3 regions of the Staphylococcus pasteuri genome follow, and region 3 is predicted to be linked to each of the others. Evidence: predicted binding sites of a transcription regulator. Region 3 holds the regulator's gene; each other region holds the start of a gene.
The links. The regulator NrdR, encoded in region 3, represses ribonucleotide reductase genes. The targets are predictions, from matches to a motif close to AACACNATATATNGTGTT.

Region 1 (6,174 bases), on a different contig from region 3:
GGTGCGATAAAAATGATTGATTTAGGAAATCTTTCGATAACTTTTGATGCAATATATACTAGATAATCAATCCCGCCAGTAGCTTGTAACGTACCTCCTGCTATACCTATTGAAAGTATAATTAATACTGCAGTTACTGGTGCTGAACCTGGTGGCAATTGAAATCCGAAGATCATAATAAGTTGGGCTACGATGGCAAAGATTCCACAGCCAAGCGCGCCAGCTGTTCTTAAACCGAGTAGCACTGCTAAAATCATAATGATGATTTCTATTATAAATAGTAGCAATTCATGAACCCCTAATCTTTATTGAAGTTAAATTTTGGAACATTAATATTTTATCACTTTAATATGTGATAAGTATATATTTTCATATTTGATTATAAAATCAAAATCATGTTTTTTTATGTATAAAATATCTATCAGAACTGTTGTATCAATGGTTTTAATACAGTCAAAAATTAGTAACAATTGAGAAAATACATAATTTTAGTGTCTAGGACATAAAATTTTTGGACAAGTGAAAAAGTTTTTTAATATAACATGACATATAAATACGTAGTATTTATGGCGAGACTTCTGAGGGAACAGTACTAGTTGAAGACCTTAGAAATTCTCACAGATTTATCTGTGTAGTATTTCTGGCTGAAACTATACCCTAGGAAGGGACCCAACACAGAGAAACTGATTAAATCAGTTTCTACAAGCAAAGCAAGTTGGGCATAGCGAAGCCATACAATACGAAGTATTGGATATAAAGAAAGCACTAAGATGATTAAAATAAATCATCTTAGTGTTATTATTTTAGGTTTTATGTCTCAGGTATGTCTCATTTCACTTATTCATTTATTCTGTTTCTTCGCTTGACGTCGTTTTTTATAAATAGTTTCTTCGATAATTGAACCTGCGATAAGACCGATGGCGATAATCCATTTACCAATTAGTAACCACATAATGTCTCACCTTCTCTACCATTGACTTACTATTATATTTCCCTATTCAACTATTTTAATTCATCACATGATTATACATACTCAAATGTTGATGGACCGCTATGAATATATTCAACTACATGATGGTTCTTTAAAGAAAGTGGCACATCAATGACTCTTTGATTTAATGATCCTTTATAAGGTAAGTTAGGACGATACAATTGTGTTATAAACATTCCATCCACTAAAACGTCTACATATTCTAATAATTGATGACGTTTACCTTTATTTTGCGCTAAATATTCATATTGAAACCCAGTCCATACCCATATAGACTTTTGCTGTCCAAAATGTTGTCGAAACGTTTGTACTAACTTCAAGGTTACGTCTAAATTACAAAATGGTTCTCCACCTAAAATACTTATGCCACTTATAAAATTAGGTTCACAATATGTGATAATTTCTTCTAATATATCATCTGTAAAAGGTTCTCCATATCTAAAATTTTGTGCAGCTTCGTTATAACAATTAAGACATTGAAATGGACAACCAGAAACGTAGACACTACAACGTACGCCTTCTCCATCTACAAAACTATGCGTCTCTATTTTAGCGATATATCCACGCCCATTTTCAATTTTCAAATAAGATTTCATGCTTTAGATTCCTTCATATGTTTAACACGGGCGCACATTTCTTTATGTCTACCTTCAATGACAGGACGTTGTACTGGATTACCTAAATAGCCACATGTACGTTTAACTACATCTACTGTTTCTGGGTTATCATTGCCGCATTGTGGACATTTATAACCTTTCTTAGTAGACTCAAAATCTCCATCAAAGCCACATTCATAACAATGGTCAATAGGAATATTTGTTCCTAGGTACCCTACTCTTTCATAAGCGTAATCCCATACTGTCTCTAATGCCTTAATATTATGATTCAATTTTGGGTATTCGCAATAATGTATAAAGCCACCGCTCGCATAATATGGATAATCCTTTTCAAAATCAATTTTTTCAAATGGTGTAATATCTTTTCTTACATCATAATGAAATGAATTTTGGTAATAACCTTTATCTGTGATATCTGGAATGTCACCGAACCGTTCTTTATCTAATCGACAGAAGCGATCTGTCAAAGATTCACTCGGTGTACTATAAATACTGAACCAAATATCATATTGATTGGTCCATTGTTCTTGAAGACGTTTCATTTCCTTTAATATTTCTAGCGTAAATGCTTTAGCTTCTTGATTATCCTCCCATTCAGGTCCATAAAAAACTGTTGCAGTTTCATATAACCCAATGTAACCCATAGAAATGGTAGCTCTTTTATTTTTGAATAAAGTATCGACTTGTTCATCATCGTTAAGTTTGTATTTAAATGCACCACTTCTATACAGAATAGGAGCATTATTGACTGTAGCACTTTTTAGTCGTTCAATTCTATATACTAATGCATCATGCATTAATGTCATTTTGTCGTAAAATAGTTTCCAAAACGTCGTCATATCCCCTTCTGATTCTAAAGCTATTCTAGGTAAATTTAATGTCACGACACCTAAATTACAACGACCATTATTTTCAAATTCTCCTTTGTCATTGCGCCAACTTGGTAAAAATGATCGACATCCCATTGGTGCCTTAAAATCACCTAATAATTCAACAATTTTATCGTAATTTAAAATATCTGGATACATACGTTTCGTTGAACATTCTAATGCGAGTTGCTTAATATCATAGTTAGGATTATTTTGCTTCAAATTCACACCATCTTTAATCGAAAATACTAATTTTGGGAAAATAGCTGTTACCCTATCTTTACCTAGTCCTTTAATTCTTGTATTCAAAATAGCTTGCTGTATTTTTCGACTTAATCGATCAGTTCCTAATCCAAAACCTAAAGTCACAAAAGGTGTTTGGCCATTTGATGTATATAAAGTATTAATTTCATATTCCAAACTTTCTATAGCATCGTTAATATCTTTTGTAACTTGTTCGTCTATATACTTTTGAATCTGGTCTTCTTTCACATAATTATGAGCCATTTCACTATGATGCCGTTCATTACTTTCTGCGTATTTACTAAGTAATTCGTCTACACGATCAACTGTACAACCACCGTATTGACTACTAGAAACATTAGCAATAATTTGTACAAGTTGTGCTGACGCTGTTTGAATGGATTTAGGAGAAGTTACATTAGCATTACCGATTTCAAAGCCATTTTTTAACATACTTTCTGCATCTATAAGACAACAATTCGTTAAAGGTTGAAATGGATGATAATCTAAATCATGAAAATGAATATCACCACTTTCATGTGCTTGCGCTATATGTTTAGGTAATAAGTAATTTAAAGCATATGATTTAGAAACAATTCCTGCTGTTAAATCTCTCATTGTGGAAAAAGTATTACTATCTTTATTAGCATTTTCATTTACTATAGTTGGGTCTTTTTCTATAAGTCCAGTTAATGATTGTTCTAGTTGATTCATCTTTTCACTCTTTTCTATATATAGTGTCCAATTTAAACTTAATCCACTATATATAGTTATTCAATGGATAACTCGACACTTAACCAAACTGTCATAAAGTTTTTACCAATTAATGAACAACTATAAAATAATTCTTACATTATTGATAGCAATCCAATTGATAACAATGCGTGCGCTACTATATTAGTACTCTTATTTTAATCAGCATAAATAACTTATTTTTTAAAATAAAAAAAGACAAACCCACCTCATGGTAAGTTTGTCTTAATAAACTCAATCTATATTATGAAATATAGTTGTATGAACCAGCTTGGCTAGCTGAAATTGTACGAGTTGATACGTTACCTGGTCCACCATTATAGTTCATTTCTGAAACTTTAATTGAACCGTCAGAATTTACATTTTCAACATAAGCAACGTGACCATATGCACCTTGTGATGTTTGCATGATTGCACCTTGTTTAGGTGAATTACTTACATTATAACCATCTTGTGCAGCAGCGTTTGCCCAGTTGCTAGCGTTGCCCCAGTTAGAACTAATTTTTCCGCCAACTTTGTCATATACATAATAAGTACATTGACCAGCTGTGTATGCATTTGAACCAGAGCTTGATTGACCTGAAAATGCAGTTGAATTATTTGATGATGGCGCATTTTGTGTAGTTACTTTAATATTTTTATCTGATGTTGAATAATCAGCACCTAATCCGCCACCTTGGTTATTTGAATTATTTGCTGTATAAGATTGTGTAGATTGATTATTATTTGTTGTAGCGTTATTTGAATTGTAGCTTTGAGTTCCTTGGTTACCATATGAATAACTATAGTAATTACCTTGTTGTGGTTGTTGAGCTTGTTGTTGATTTTGTTGGTTCTGTTGGTTAGGACTCCAATTACCTTTCCAATCGTAATTGTAATTACCTTGTTGGTCTATTGTGTATGTGTATTCATATGAATAAGGATCATTAGGATTATATCCATTATTATTGTTTTCTGCTGCATCTGCATCATGTTGCATTAAACCAAAAGTTGCGAAACCTGCTGTTGCGATTGTAGCTGTAGCGATTTTTTTCATTTTAAATATCCTCCTAAAGATTGATATAACTGTTTATTCTCTTTATCTCGTGGCTACCTTCAATTTTCAATTAATAAAAGTTTTTTACTCGTTAAATAACGACAAGTCACACTCTAACAGACATACAAGAGTTTGTGGTCAATGTTAATGTTTTGTAAATGAATCATAATAATCCAACATTTTTTGTAAAATTGTTGGATATCGTTGTAATGGCTTTCAATTCATTGCCTAGGCTATTATTTAATTATATTTATATTATTTATTACTGTTTATGTAATTTATCTGACAATTACAGACATAAAAATACTAAGATAATAGCTTTATTTCTACTATTATCTTAGTATTTGATAATCTATTAATGTTGATTCAAATAATTCAATATAACTTGTTGATACATATCTATATAATCTAAATATCTAGATTTATAAACATATTCGTCTGTTTGATGTGCCAACGTTATATGTCCTGGTCCAATAATAGCTAAATCAAAATCTTCATCTTTATCCCCTAGTAATTCTGCTGCATCTGTTGCACCAACCATACCTGATACTTTGAAGTCGTGATTATATTCTAAAAATGTGTTTATTAAACGATTATCTTTATGCGTATAAACTGTAGGATGATTAACAGTGACTTCTACAGATAATCTTTCACTGTCTATTTCTTTTACAGTATCTTTAAATAACTTTTCAATAGCAACATTATCATATTCTGGCACTGTTCTTATATTAAATTCTGCGTAGGCAGATTCTGGCACTGTATTGAATTGCTCGCCTCCTCTAATAATTGAGTTTACAATTACTAGGCCTGCTGCCACATCTTCCTTTAGGTCACCATCATTATAATGACCTTGCTCTCTAATACATTCATCAATATAAGGATGAACATCAAGCGAATGTTCTTTTTCGTTCTTTTTGATTTCAACATATTTTTCTTTAATCCTTTGTATGAATGCAATTAATGAATTGATTGCGTTGTGCCCTAATGATGGTAAAGATGAATGTGCCGGTATGCCTTTAGATGTTACTTTTAATCCCATAGATCCCTTTGTTGCGTAAAAAGCGAAACCATCTGATGGTTCAGCAATGATCATTCCATCTAAATCATTAACATATCCTTGTTCTTTAAATAATTGAGCACCTGACATTTCTTTTTCTTCTGCAGCAGTAGCCATTAATCTAATTGTCCCTTTTTGTAAACGACCCGATTCCTTAATCTCAATCATGGCTATAATTAATGCTGCTAATCCACCTTTCATATCTGTTGTTCCACGTCCATACAACTTGTCATCTTCTTCAGTTAATTTAAAAGGATCATATTTCCATTCATTATAATCTCCTGCGTCAACTACATCCATGTGTCCTGATATAGCAATTTTAGGCTTTCCTTCACCTATTTCAGCAACTAAATTAGCACGACGATTGTCAACTTTTATTATTTTCGAATCAATATCATATTTGTTCAATAATGCTTTAAAATAATTACAAACCTCAAGCTCATTATCATTTTCAGTATTTATTTCTACAATATCAGCTAAAATTTTTATTTTATCTTCTTCTGAAAATACACTCATGTCATCATCCCCATTGTATTCCATGTAATTAATCACTTTACATTAAATATTTCACTTACAACCAATAAATAAACACTATTTTAAATATGTAT
Region 2 (6,174 bases), on a different contig from region 3:
TCTGATTTATATTTTAAATGAGGTTCTTCAATAACCCACGTATCTAATAAATAGTTTGTTTCACTAGAAGGTAATAATGTAGTGAAAATATGAGAATAACTTTTAGCATGAATTTGTTCCATCATTGCCATAAATGAATATACTGCTTTTTTTCTTAAATCAGTAGTATGAAGCATTATTAATGGCATACCATCGTCTGCTTGGTGTGTGTCTAAACCTGTTAAACCTGCTAACGCTTTTTTAAATGTATTCTTTTCAGCTTCAGATAACGTTTTCCAACTTGCGATATCCTTTGATACTTTAAATTCTGTTTCTACCCACATTTGAGATATATTTTGACGCCAAAACATATTAGTCATATCTTCTTGGGTATTCCAATTGACGGCCTTCATGAATAATAATCCTCCTATCCTTTAATTAAGGTGACAGATAACCACTAACTTTCAATTAAACTACCTAATCCCTTATTAAGGTTATGTATTAACAGAGGTCGGGACAAAAGCGCTTAGGATTTGAGCAGAACCAGACGATGAGCAAAATTGTTTCTCAAATTTTGTCGAATCGTGTGAGTTTGCCCAACTTGCATTACTTGTAGAATTTCTTTGTGAAATTCTCTGTGTTGGGTCCCTTCTGCCGAAAATCCTGCTTTTGGGACGCCGTTAATCAGTTTCCCAGAGCACAAAGACTTTATGTCTCAACCACTTTTCTTTATTCTTTTAGATACTCTAAATCATAAATTCAATTAGATTAAGCTTAATGTTCTATTATATTTGTTTATGATTTTAGATAGCACAACTTGTACATTCTTCTACACTTAATAATTTATTACGAGTATAGTATAGAGATTTCAAACCTTTATGATGCGCATATACATATAATCTAGAAAGTTCTCGAGTAGAAATTTCTGAATTAACATATAGAATTGTTGAAATACCTTGGTCAACATGAGTTTGAATAGTTGATACCAAATCAATTAATTTCATTTGATCAGTGTTAAATGCTGATTTGTAATACCACATTGTTTCTGGTGATAAAAATGGCATTGGATAAAACGTTTCTGCATTACCATAAGTACGTCTTTCAATTTGGTCAACAATAGGCATCACTGAACTTGTAGCATTTTGCACATATGAAATACTTTGAGTTGGTGCAATAGCTAATCGATATGCGTGATATAAACCATATTGTTCAACGTCTTTTTGTAGTGCTTTCCAATCTTCAGCAGTTGGGATATCTAATCCTTCGAATAATTCACGTACCTTTTCAAATTGTGGTTCAAATTCTTGAGATGTGTAGAATTCGAAATATTTTCCATTTGCATAGTCAGATTTCTCAAAATCAAGATATTTTTCTCCACGTTCTTTAGCAATTTGCATAGAACGTTCAATAGAATAATAATTCATCATCATAAAGAAGATATTAGCAAAATCTTTAGCTTCTTCTGATTCATAACCTATTTTATTTTTAGCTAAGTAACCGTGTAAATTCATAACTCCTAGACCAACAGAATGTAACTCACTGTTTGCTTTTTTAACACCAGGTGCGTTTTGAATATTAGCTTCATCACTAACCACAGTCAATGCATCCATACCAGTATGAACTGAGTCTCTGAATTTTCCAGATTCCATTACATTAACAATATTTAATGATCCTAGGTTACATGAAATATCTCTTTTAATGTCATCTTCAGTGCCGTAATCATTTATTACAGATGTTTCTTGTAATTGGAAAATTTCAGTACATAAGTTACTCATTTTAATTTGACCAATATTAGAATTAGCATGTACTTTATTCGCATTATCTTTAAACATTAAATAAGGATAACCTGATTGTAATTGTGTTTGTGCAATCGTATTTAACATTTCACGAGCATCTTTTTTCTTTTTCTCAACGTTTGGATTTGCAACCATGTCGTCATAATATTTATCTAAATCGATGTCATCTAAAGTCACACCATATTCCTGTTTTACAGTATGTGGCGCAAACATATAGAAGTCTTTACCTTCTTTAGCTAAATCAAAGAATTTAGAAGGGACAATTAAACCAGTTGAAATAGTAGATAAGCGTAAATCTTCATCAGCATTTACCTTTTTAGTATCTAAAAATTCTTCAACATCATAATGGAAGATGTTTAAATAAACTGCGCCTGCACCAGGTCTTTGTCCTAATTGGTCAGCATAACTAAATCCACCTTCTAAAGATTTAGCAACAGGTAATACACCTTTAGCTACACCTTTAATACCTTTGATTGCTTCACCACGTGCACGTAATTTTGATAAATTGATAGCAACGCCGCCACCAATTTTACTTAGTTGTTTCGCAGTTGAATCAATAAAGTTAATAGAATTTAAACTATCATCTACTTCTAATAAGAAACATGACACTAATTCTCCACGTCGTGCTCTACCAGCATTTAAAAACGTTGGTGTTGCTGGTTGGTAACGTTGTTCAACCATGGATGAAATAAATTGTTTCGCTTGGTTTTTATCACCATTAGCTAAGTACATTGATACGATAGCAACGTGTTGATTATAATCTTCTAAAAATTGTTGTTTATCATTGGTTTTAAGTGCATAGTCTTTATAAAATTTACTTGCTGACATATAACTTGCGAATTGGAAATTAATTGATTTCGCATATTCTGTAATTTCAATTAAATCTGCCTCATTATATTTTTCAAAGATATTGAAATAAAAGTTATTGTCTACAAGATAATGTAATCTTTCGATTTCGCTATCGAAATAAATTGTTTTATCGTGGATTTCTTCCAAGTATACTTTAAGTGACTCTTGGTCTTTTTCTAAATTAAAAAAACCATTATCTTTTCTTTTTGTAACTTCGTTATTTAATTCAATATGATTGTACTTCTTCTCGTCCATAGTTTTCATTAAAATTACCCACCTTGTTTTTAAATTCGATAACGTCTTTGTTTGTTCCCTGCACTTCAAACTTCATTAACAACGGAATATCATATTTTTCAGATATAGTACGCCCTGCTTTAGCAAAGTTCTGACCCCAGTTTCTATTTCCACTTGCAGCCACGGCCTTAATATTTGAATGATTAACATCTAAAAAAGCCTGAACCTGTTGAGGAACCTCACCAAACCCTATGGTTCCTGTAACTAAAATGTAGGGTTCATTAATAGTTTCTGTACAGTTGTCAGATGTAATTTCCATCGCATTTTCGATTTCAGCACGTTTAATGAATCGACGTACATTGCCTGAAAATGAAAAATATACTACTTTCATTGGATCGCCTTCTTTCACCAATTTAAAAAAATTAAAAAAGAAGTTCTCCTTTATTGTTAAGGAAAGCTTCCTACAAAACATTGTGTTGTAGAATGAAATGAGTCACTAAACGAAACGTTTATAAAAACTATATGACCTTATATTAATATGTGATTTTATTTTTCAAACCACAAGATATAGTGGTTAGTTTCGAATTTAGATCTATATAGTATAATTAAACATTTTGTGCCTAAACACTGTTAATAAGAGTTTTTTCTTAAATTATCAGTGTCATTTTGCATTTATAATAAGATTATTCATTTTATTAGTACCGTTTCAAAACACAATATATTGTGTCTGTTTATTAATATCGGTACTATATTCTGTGTTTCATTATACATAATAGCTATACTTATTTAAAGTTAAAGTTTTATGTCTAATGTTCGTCTTTTCTTTTGAACATGCACCACTACACCATTAGTCTTACCTCAATAAAAATAAAAAAATTTTTCAGTTAAAATCACTTGCTTTTTTAAAGAAAATATACATAACCATCATTCCAATACATTAACGAAAATCCTATCATTACAACGTATACAACCTATAAAGCAATAGAATTGAATTGCAATCGTTTTCAGTTATATACAATTTTTTAGGGATATTAAAAATGTTTAATGCCATCAATCAAAGCAAACTTTACAGAACGTATGTTCGTATTGATATTGTATAATCTTTGTTCCAAAATATCAAGTCTTTTATGCATAACCCTATCATTTATGCTACTATAGTAACGTTAAATTTTTATAAATGAGGCGATAGTATTGAATCCTAAAATTAAAGGTATTATTGCAATCCTAATTTCTGCAGTAGGCTTTAGCTTTATGTCTGTATTTTTCAGATTAGCAGGTGATTTACCTGTTTTTCAAAAGTCTTTAGCCAGAAATTTAGTTGCTATGTTTATACCATTATTCTTCATATATAAATATAAGCAGCCTATGTTCGGAAAGTTAAGTAGTCAACCATTACTTATTTCAAGATCCGCACTTGGATTGATTGGCGTATTGTTCAATATATACGCAATTGACCATATGGTGCTCAGTGATGCTGATACTTTAATGAAGCTCAATCCTTTTTGGACAATCTTATTCAGTTTGATTTTCTTAAATGAAAAAATTCGTAAATATCAAATTACAGCGATGGTTGTAGCAATATTAGGGATGCTATTAATAGTAAAACCTGAATTTTCTTCTTCAATCATACCATCACTTATTGGACTATTCTCAGGTATCTTTGCCGCTTCAGCCTACACTTGTGTACGTGCTTTAAGTACTAGAGAAGCACCTTATACTATTGTTTTTTATTTCTCTTTATTTTCTGTAGTAGTACTTATACCATTTACAATATTTACTTATGAGCCAATGAGTAATTTACAGTTACTATATTTATTTGGAGCTGGATTATCAGCTGCAGTAGGTCAAATTGGTATCACATTAGCTTATAGTTTCGCAGCAGCTAAAGATATTTCTATATTTACTTATGCTTCTATTATATTTACGGCATTGTTCGGATTCATTTTATTCGGAGAATCACCTGATGTATTAGCTACACTTGGATATGTCGTAATTATTGGCGCAAGTTATTATATGTTTGAAAAAGCTAGACGAGAATCAAACGCAACTCAACAACAATCTAAATCTTAATTAAAGGAGTGATTCTTTTGGCACAAGGACGTCAAAAAGATGAATTACAAGATATTACATTACTAGGCAATCAAAATAATACTTACGATTTTGATTATAGACCTGATGTTTTAGAAACTTTTGAGAATAAACACCAAGGCAGAGATTACTTTGTTAAATTTAATTGTCCAGAATTCACATCTCTTTGCCCTATTACTGGTCAACCTGACTTTGCTACAATTTATATTTCATATATTCCTAACATCAAAATGGTAGAATCTAAATCATTAAAATTATATTTATTTAGTTTTAGAAACCACGGAGACTTTCATGAGGATTGTATGAATATTATTATGAATGATTTAATTGATTTGATGGATCCCCATTACATTGAAGTATGGGGTAAATTCACACCTCGTGGCGGTATTTCAATTGATCCATATACAAATTATGGTCGTCCAAATTCAAAATATGAACAAATGGCTGAACATAGAATGATGAACCATGATATGTATCCAGAAAATGTAGACAATCGTTAATACCTTAATTATTTTATTGTTAAAACTTTAGTACTTTGAAATGTCCTCGCAAGATGTTTCATTTAGTGCTAAAGTTTTTTATTTAATTTTCAAAAAACTCTTGCACTTTATTGAGTTAAAGCGTATTTTATATAGTACTAGTACTAAATCTTAAGAAGTTAATGATTAATTACTTTGTATGAATTATACATAAAATAATCACAAGTAAATTGACTGAATTTTCTTTTTTATAATTTTTTGAATATTATTGCAACTTCTTAATTTCAATAGTACAATTTTTAAAAACGACTTAACGTTAGCGTTACGGGAAAAGAAAGGATGGGATAAATATATGAAAGCCAATAATTCCCATGAACAAGCAATACAAGAAATACCACAAACAGGATTCTTCGGGCATCCAAGAGGATTGGGTGTATTATTTTTCGTAGAATTTTGGGAGAGATTTAGTTATTACGGCATGCGTGCAATGCTCTTATTCTATATGTACTACTCAGTTGCTAATCATGGATTAGGAATTGATAGAACGACTGCGATGTCTATTATGTCTGTTTACGGTGCTTTAATTTACATGTCTTGTATTCCAGGTGGTTGGATTGCTGACAGAATTACAGGTACTAGAGGTGCGACACTAATTGGTGCTGTGCTCATTATTATCGGACATATTTGCTTAAGCTTACCATTCTCAATGGTTGGTTTATTCGCATCAATGTTTTTCATCATTATAGGTT
Region 3 (6,174 bases):
GGAAAAACAGGTGAAATGCAGCTACATCTTAATGTATACAAACAAAAATATTGCAAGGTATGTGGGCATCCAATCGAAACTGAAGTCATTGCATCAAGAAATAGTCACTATTGCCCGACTTGTCAGAAATAAAGGAAGCGTGAAAATATGTCAAAAGTAATAGGACTTACTGGTGGTATTGCATCAGGCAAATCTACTGTATCTGAATTATTAACTGCATTTGGATTTAAAGTGATTGATGCAGATACAGCTGCAAGAGAAGCAGTTGCTAAAGGTACAACAGGTTTAGAAAAGGTAAGAGAAACATTCGGAGAAGAAGCTATCGATGAAAATGGTGAAATGGATCGGAAGTATATGGGAGACTTAGTCTTTAATAATCCTGATCAACGATTAGTGCTAAATGAAATTGTACATCCGATTGTTAGAGAAATTATGGATGAAAAGAAACAACAATATATTGAAGAAGGCCATAATGTCATAATGGATATCCCGCTTCTATTTGAAAATGAATTACAAGATACTGTAGACGAAGTATGGCTTGTTTATACTTCTGAAAGTATTCAAATTGATCGTTTAATGGAGCGAAATGACTTAACCCAAGAAGAAGCAAAAGCACGTGTTTATAGTCAAATTTCTATAGATAAAAAAAGTAGAATGGCTGACCATGTCATTGATAATTTAGGAGATAAATTAGAATTAAAGCAAAATCTAGAGAAATTACTTAGCGAACAAGGTTTCATAGAAAAGTAAATTATCATTTTAAACTCAATGTCTTTTAAGGGCATTGAGTTTTTATTTTGATAATGTTTGCTTATTACATATGATTATAAAAATATTTTGTAAAGTTTAAGTAAACGCTTTCAAAATGATGTTATTATGTTATACTAATGCCATAAAGTATAACATATAAATAAATGATCAAGGGGTGCTTTAAATGGCGACAAATATTGCAATTAATGGAATGGGTAGAATTGGTAGAATGGTGTTAAGAATTGCTTTACAAAATGATAACTTAAATGTAAAGGCAATTAATGCTAGTTACCCACCTGAAACAATTGCACATCTTATCAATTATGATACAACACATGGTAAATATAATGAAAAAGTAGAAGCTATTGAGGATGGTATTAGATATAAGGACCAAGACATTAAATTAGTTTCAGATAGAAATCCTGAAAATTTACCATGGAAAGACTTAGATATAGATGTTGTCATCGAAGCGACTGGTAAATTTAATCATGGTGATAAAGCAATCGCACACATTAATGCAGGTGCTAAAAAAGTATTATTAACTGGACCTTCTAAAGGTGGACATGTACAAATGATAGTTAAAGGTGTCAACGACGATAAATTAGACGTAAATGAATTTGACATCTTTAGTAATGCATCTTGTACAACAAATTGTATCGGACCAGTTGCCAAAGTTTTAAATGATGAATTTGGTATAGTAAATGGTCTAATGACTACAGTTCACGCTATTACGAATGATCAAAAAAATATTGATAACCCACATAAAGATTTACGCAGAGCGCGTTCATGTAATGAAAGTATCATTCCGACTTCAACTGGTGCAGCAAAAGCATTAAAAGAAGTGCTACCTGAAGTTGAAGGTAAATTACATGGTATGGCTTTAAGAGTACCAACTAAAAACGTATCACTTGTGGATTTAGTTGTAGATTTAGAAAAAAATGTTACTGTTGATGAAGTAAATCAAGCTTTCAAAAATGCTAATCTAGATGGTGTGTTAGATGTAGAAACTGAACCACTTGTTTCAGTAGATTTCAATACTAATCCAAACTCTGCTGTTATTGATGCACAATCAACAATGGTTATGGGAGATAATAAAGTTAAAGTAATTGCTTGGTATGATAATGAATGGGGTTACTCAAATAGAGTTGTTGAAGTAGCTGAACAAATTGGTAAATTAATTGATTCACAAAGTGCAGTAGAAGCAGTTTAAAATTGGTAAAAATAAATATATTGAAGCTGTCAATCAAATCCAAACATAAGGATTAGGTTGGCAGTTTTAATTTTTTATAGAAAGCTTTAGAATAATAATTTAGATGTTTCTATTTTCATTAGACAAATTGTTAAATGAAGAGAAATTTAAGTATATTTGTTTTCATTTTTAAGTTAATATAGCCACTTTTTAAAAATAGGTTACACATTTTGAACCATTTATCTCAAATGCGCTTTCTTTTTTAACGTATGATTTTATAGTATAATTGAGAATAATTAAAATAGAAAAGGGTGACAATTATGAAATGCCCAAAATGTAATTCAACGCATTCTAGAGTAGTCGATTCTCGTCACGCAGACGACGCAAATGCAATTCGTCGAAGAAGAGAATGCGAAAATTGTGGTACAAGATTCACAACATTTGAACATATAGAGGTAAGTCCTTTAATTGTAGTAAAAAAAGACGGAACAAGAGAACAATTTTTAAGGGAAAAAATATTAAACGGTTTGGTTAGATCATGTGAAAAACGCCCTGTAAGATATCAACAACTTGAAGATATAACTAATAAAGTTGAATGGCAACTTAGAGATGAAGGTCACACAGAAATATCATCAAGAGAAATAGGGGAACATGTTATGAATTTACTTATGCATGTTGATCAAGTATCATATGTTCGATTTGCTTCAGTATATAAAGAATTTAAAGATATAGATCAATTATTAGCTTCAATGCAAGGGATTTTGAATGATAATAAACGGAGTGATTTATAAATGGGATTACAATCCTTTGAATTTGGATTAAGACCACAAGACAGTTTTGAAGTTATACAAAATTTCCATTTAAATTCACAACATCTAGAGATACTTAATCGTCTTTTTACACCGTTAATTGGACAACAAGCCATTGGTTTATATCATTTTATGCACCAATTTTCCAATGATAATGAACAAGCTTTAACTCACTATGTAATTATGAACGAATTAAAAGAAAATTTATTAGAATTTAGAAATCAAATGGATTTACTAGAAGCGATCGGATTAATGAAATCATTTGTTAAGCATGAAGAACAACAAACTCATTTTGTTTATCAACTTGTCCAACCTCCTTCTGCATATCAATTTTTTAATGATCCTATGTTATCAGTATTTCTTTACAGTGAGGTTGATAAAAAAAGATATCAAATTTTAAAAAAGCATTTTGAACAAGAAAATAAAGATTTATCGAATTATCAACAAACGACAAGAAAATTTACAGATGTATTTCATGTTCCTAATAAAATAATAGATGTCGATACTCAAAATATACCTCAATCAGGAGAATATGCTGGTATCGATTTATCGAATGAATCATTTGATTTTGAAATGTTAAAATCCATGTTGCATAATCATTTTATTTCAAGTGAAATAGTGACTAAAGATGCTAAAGCTTTAATCATGCAACTTGCAACACTTTATGGATTAACAGTAGATGCAATGAAACATATTATTTTAAATTCGATTACTAGTGCACAACAATTATCATTTGAAGAAATGCGTAAACAAGCTCGTTCATATTATTTAATAGAACATGATAATCAATTACCTAAATTAGAACTAAATCAGAATATTAAACAAAACAATACGGCAACACAAAATAAAGAAGATAAAGATCCTGAAAATGATACAGATGCTTGGTTAGATTTATTAGAACAAACAAGTCCTATTGATATGTTAGCTTCTTGGTCAGAATCTGAACCAACTTTGTCACAAAAAAATATGATTGAAGAATTAATTCATAGAGAGAAAATGAATTTTGGTGTGATTAATATCTTGCTACAATTCGTAATGCTTAAAGAAGATATGAAATTACCTAAATCGTATATTTTTGAGATTGCTTCTAATTGGAAGAAAAAAGGGATTACTACAGCCAAACAGGCTTATGAATATGCCTTGAAGGTAAACCAACCTAAACCAACATATGAATCAAAATCTAATTCCTATCAAGGATATAATAGAAAAAGTAAATTAGTCTCTAGAGAAAAAACACCTAAATGGTTAGAAGAAAGAGACAATCCAAATGCTGCAGAACATTCAAAAGATGAAACTGATGATCAATTTGAAAAAGATCGACAAGCATTTCTAGAACAATTAAATAAAGATTGGGAGGAGGATTAGATGGAAAGTTTTAAGCAAATTGTTGGGTCAAATAAAGATTTCGGAAAAAGAATTGCAAAAATACGTCAACAAGTAGTTAATGATCCTGACGTTAAGACATTTTTAAATGAACATCAATCAGAGATAACAAATGCTATTATTGATGAGGATTTAAATGTTTTACAAGAATATAAAGATCAACAAAAACATTATGACGGTCATAGTTATAACGAATGCCCAAATTTTGTTAAAGGTCATGTACCAGAATTATATGTAGAAAATGAACGTATAAAAATTCGTTATTTACCTTGTCCTTGTAAAATTAAATATGATGAAGAACGTCTTAATTCTCAATTAATTACATCACATCATATGCAACGTGATACATTAAACGCTAAAATAAAAGACATTTATACGACTGGACGTAATCGATTAGACTTAGCAATGCAAGTTAATGATATTTGTAAAAAATTGATTAATAACGAAGATGTTAAAGGTTTATATTTATATGGTCCTTTTGGTACTGGAAAATCATTTATTCTAGGTGCTATAGCTAACCAACTTAAGGCTAAAAAAGTACCATCTACTATTGTCTATCTGCCAGAATATATTAGAACATTAAAAGGTGGTTTCAAAGATGGTAGTTATGAAAGAAAATTACAAAGAATACGTGAAGCTAATATTTTAATGTTAGACGATATCGGAGCAGAAGAAGTTACGCCATGGGTTAGAGATGAAGTGATAGGACCATTGTTACATTATAGAATGGTTCATGAATTACCTACATTTTTCACTTCAAACTTAAGTTATGAAGAATTAGAGCATCATTTATCAATGACACGTGAAGGCGCTGAAAAAACTAAGGCTGCTAGAATTATTGAAAGAATTAAAACATTATCAACACCATATTTCTTAAAGGGAGAAAACTTTAGAAACAATTGATATTTTTAAATAATATTGTATAATGGACTTAAATCTAAATCGTTGAAACTGTTGAAGATAAGATAATTTAATCACTATTACACAGAAAGCCATTACTTGATGAGAATATGGTTAATATATTAAATTATTACTACTTTAATGTATGGCATTTGTAATGAATGCTCGGCTCAAGACCGTTATCTTATGTAGAGAAGACGTTGAATGTAATCTTTTGGTTATATTTTGACGTTCAACTAGGGTGGTACCACGACGATCTCGTCCCTGTATTAGGGGCGGGATTTTTTTGTTTTCTCACATTCGTTACAAATTGATATTTATTCAATAAGTCAACGATATGATTTTCATATTTTAGGAGGTTATAGTATGGATCAAATTAATATTCAATTCCCAGATGGCAATTCAAAAGCATTTGATAAAGGCACTACTACAGAAGATATAGCGCAATCAATAAGTCCTGGATTACGTAAAAAAGCAGTAGCAGGAAAATTTAATGGGCAAATGGTAGATTTAACACGTCCATTAGAAACAGATGGTGAGATTGAAATTGTAACACCAGGTAGCGAAGAAGCTTTAGAAGTTTTACGTCATTCAACTGCTCATTTAATGGCACAAGCTTTAAAAAGATTATATGGTGACGTTAAATTTGGCGTAGGTCCAGTTATTGAAGGTGGATTCTACTATGATTTTGATACTGAAGAAAAAATCTCATCTGACGATTTTGAAAAAATTGAAAAAACAATGAAACAAATAGTGGATGAAAATCATAAAATAGAACGTAAAGTTGTATCAAGAGATGAAGCTAAAGATTTCTTCAAAGACGATCCATACAAGTTAGAATTAATTGATGCGATTCCAGAGGATGAAAATGTAACATTATATTCTCAAGGCGAGTTTACTGATTTATGTAGAGGTGTACATGTACCTTCTACTTCAAAAATTAAAGAATTCAAATTACTTTCTACAGCTGGTGCATATTGGCGTGGCGATAGTAACAATAAAATGTTACAACGTATCTACGGTACAGCATTTTTCGATAAAAAAGATCTAAAAGCACATCTTCAAATGTTAGAAGAACGTCGCGAACGTGATCACCGTAAAATTGGTAAAGAATTAGATTTATTCGCAAATAGTCAACTTGTA

Region 1: a site for NrdR is predicted at 3,477-3,494, ahead of nrdD (anaerobic ribonucleoside-triphosphate reductase). Genes of this name have one in related genera too.
Region 2: a site for NrdR is predicted at 3,416-3,433, ahead of nrdI (class Ib ribonucleoside-diphosphate reductase assembly flavoprotein NrdI). Genes of this name have one in related genera too.

The regions. Positions count from the first base shown of each region.
Region 1 is NZ_JAUOQO010000001.1:287,648-293,821, forward strand. Features, by position in the region: gene Q4528_RS01305 (anaerobic C4-dicarboxylate transporter family protein) at 1-287, opposite strand, end outside; gene nrdG (anaerobic ribonucleoside-triphosphate reductase activating protein) at 1,024-1,587, opposite strand; gene nrdD (anaerobic ribonucleoside-triphosphate reductase) at 1,584-3,434, opposite strand; gene Q4528_RS01320 (CHAP domain-containing protein) at 3,718-4,509, opposite strand; gene Q4528_RS01325 (ArgE/DapE family deacylase) at 4,865-6,082, opposite strand.
Region 2 is NZ_JAUOQO010000002.1:137,985-144,158, forward strand. Features, by position in the region: gene nrdF (class 1b ribonucleoside-diphosphate reductase subunit beta) at 1-392, opposite strand, end outside; gene nrdE (class 1b ribonucleoside-diphosphate reductase subunit alpha) at 783-2,888, opposite strand; gene nrdI (class Ib ribonucleoside-diphosphate reductase assembly flavoprotein NrdI) at 2,851-3,249, opposite strand; gene Q4528_RS02810 (DMT family transporter) at 4,050-4,928, shown strand; gene queF (preQ(1) synthase) at 4,946-5,446, shown strand; gene Q4528_RS02820 (peptide MFS transporter) at 5,778-6,174, shown strand, end outside.
Region 3 is NZ_JAUOQO010000003.1:61,222-67,395, forward strand. Features, by position in the region: gene mutM (bifunctional DNA-formamidopyrimidine glycosylase/DNA-(apurinic or apyrimidinic site) lyase) at 1-132, shown strand, start outside; gene coaE (dephospho-CoA kinase) at 148-750, shown strand; gene gap (type I glyceraldehyde-3-phosphate dehydrogenase) at 935-1,960, shown strand; gene nrdR (transcriptional regulator NrdR) at 2,260-2,730, shown strand; gene dnaB (replicative helicase loading/DNA remodeling protein DnaB) at 2,731-4,113, shown strand; gene dnaI (primosomal protein DnaI) at 4,114-5,034, shown strand; gene thrS (threonine--tRNA ligase) at 5,398-6,174, shown strand, end outside.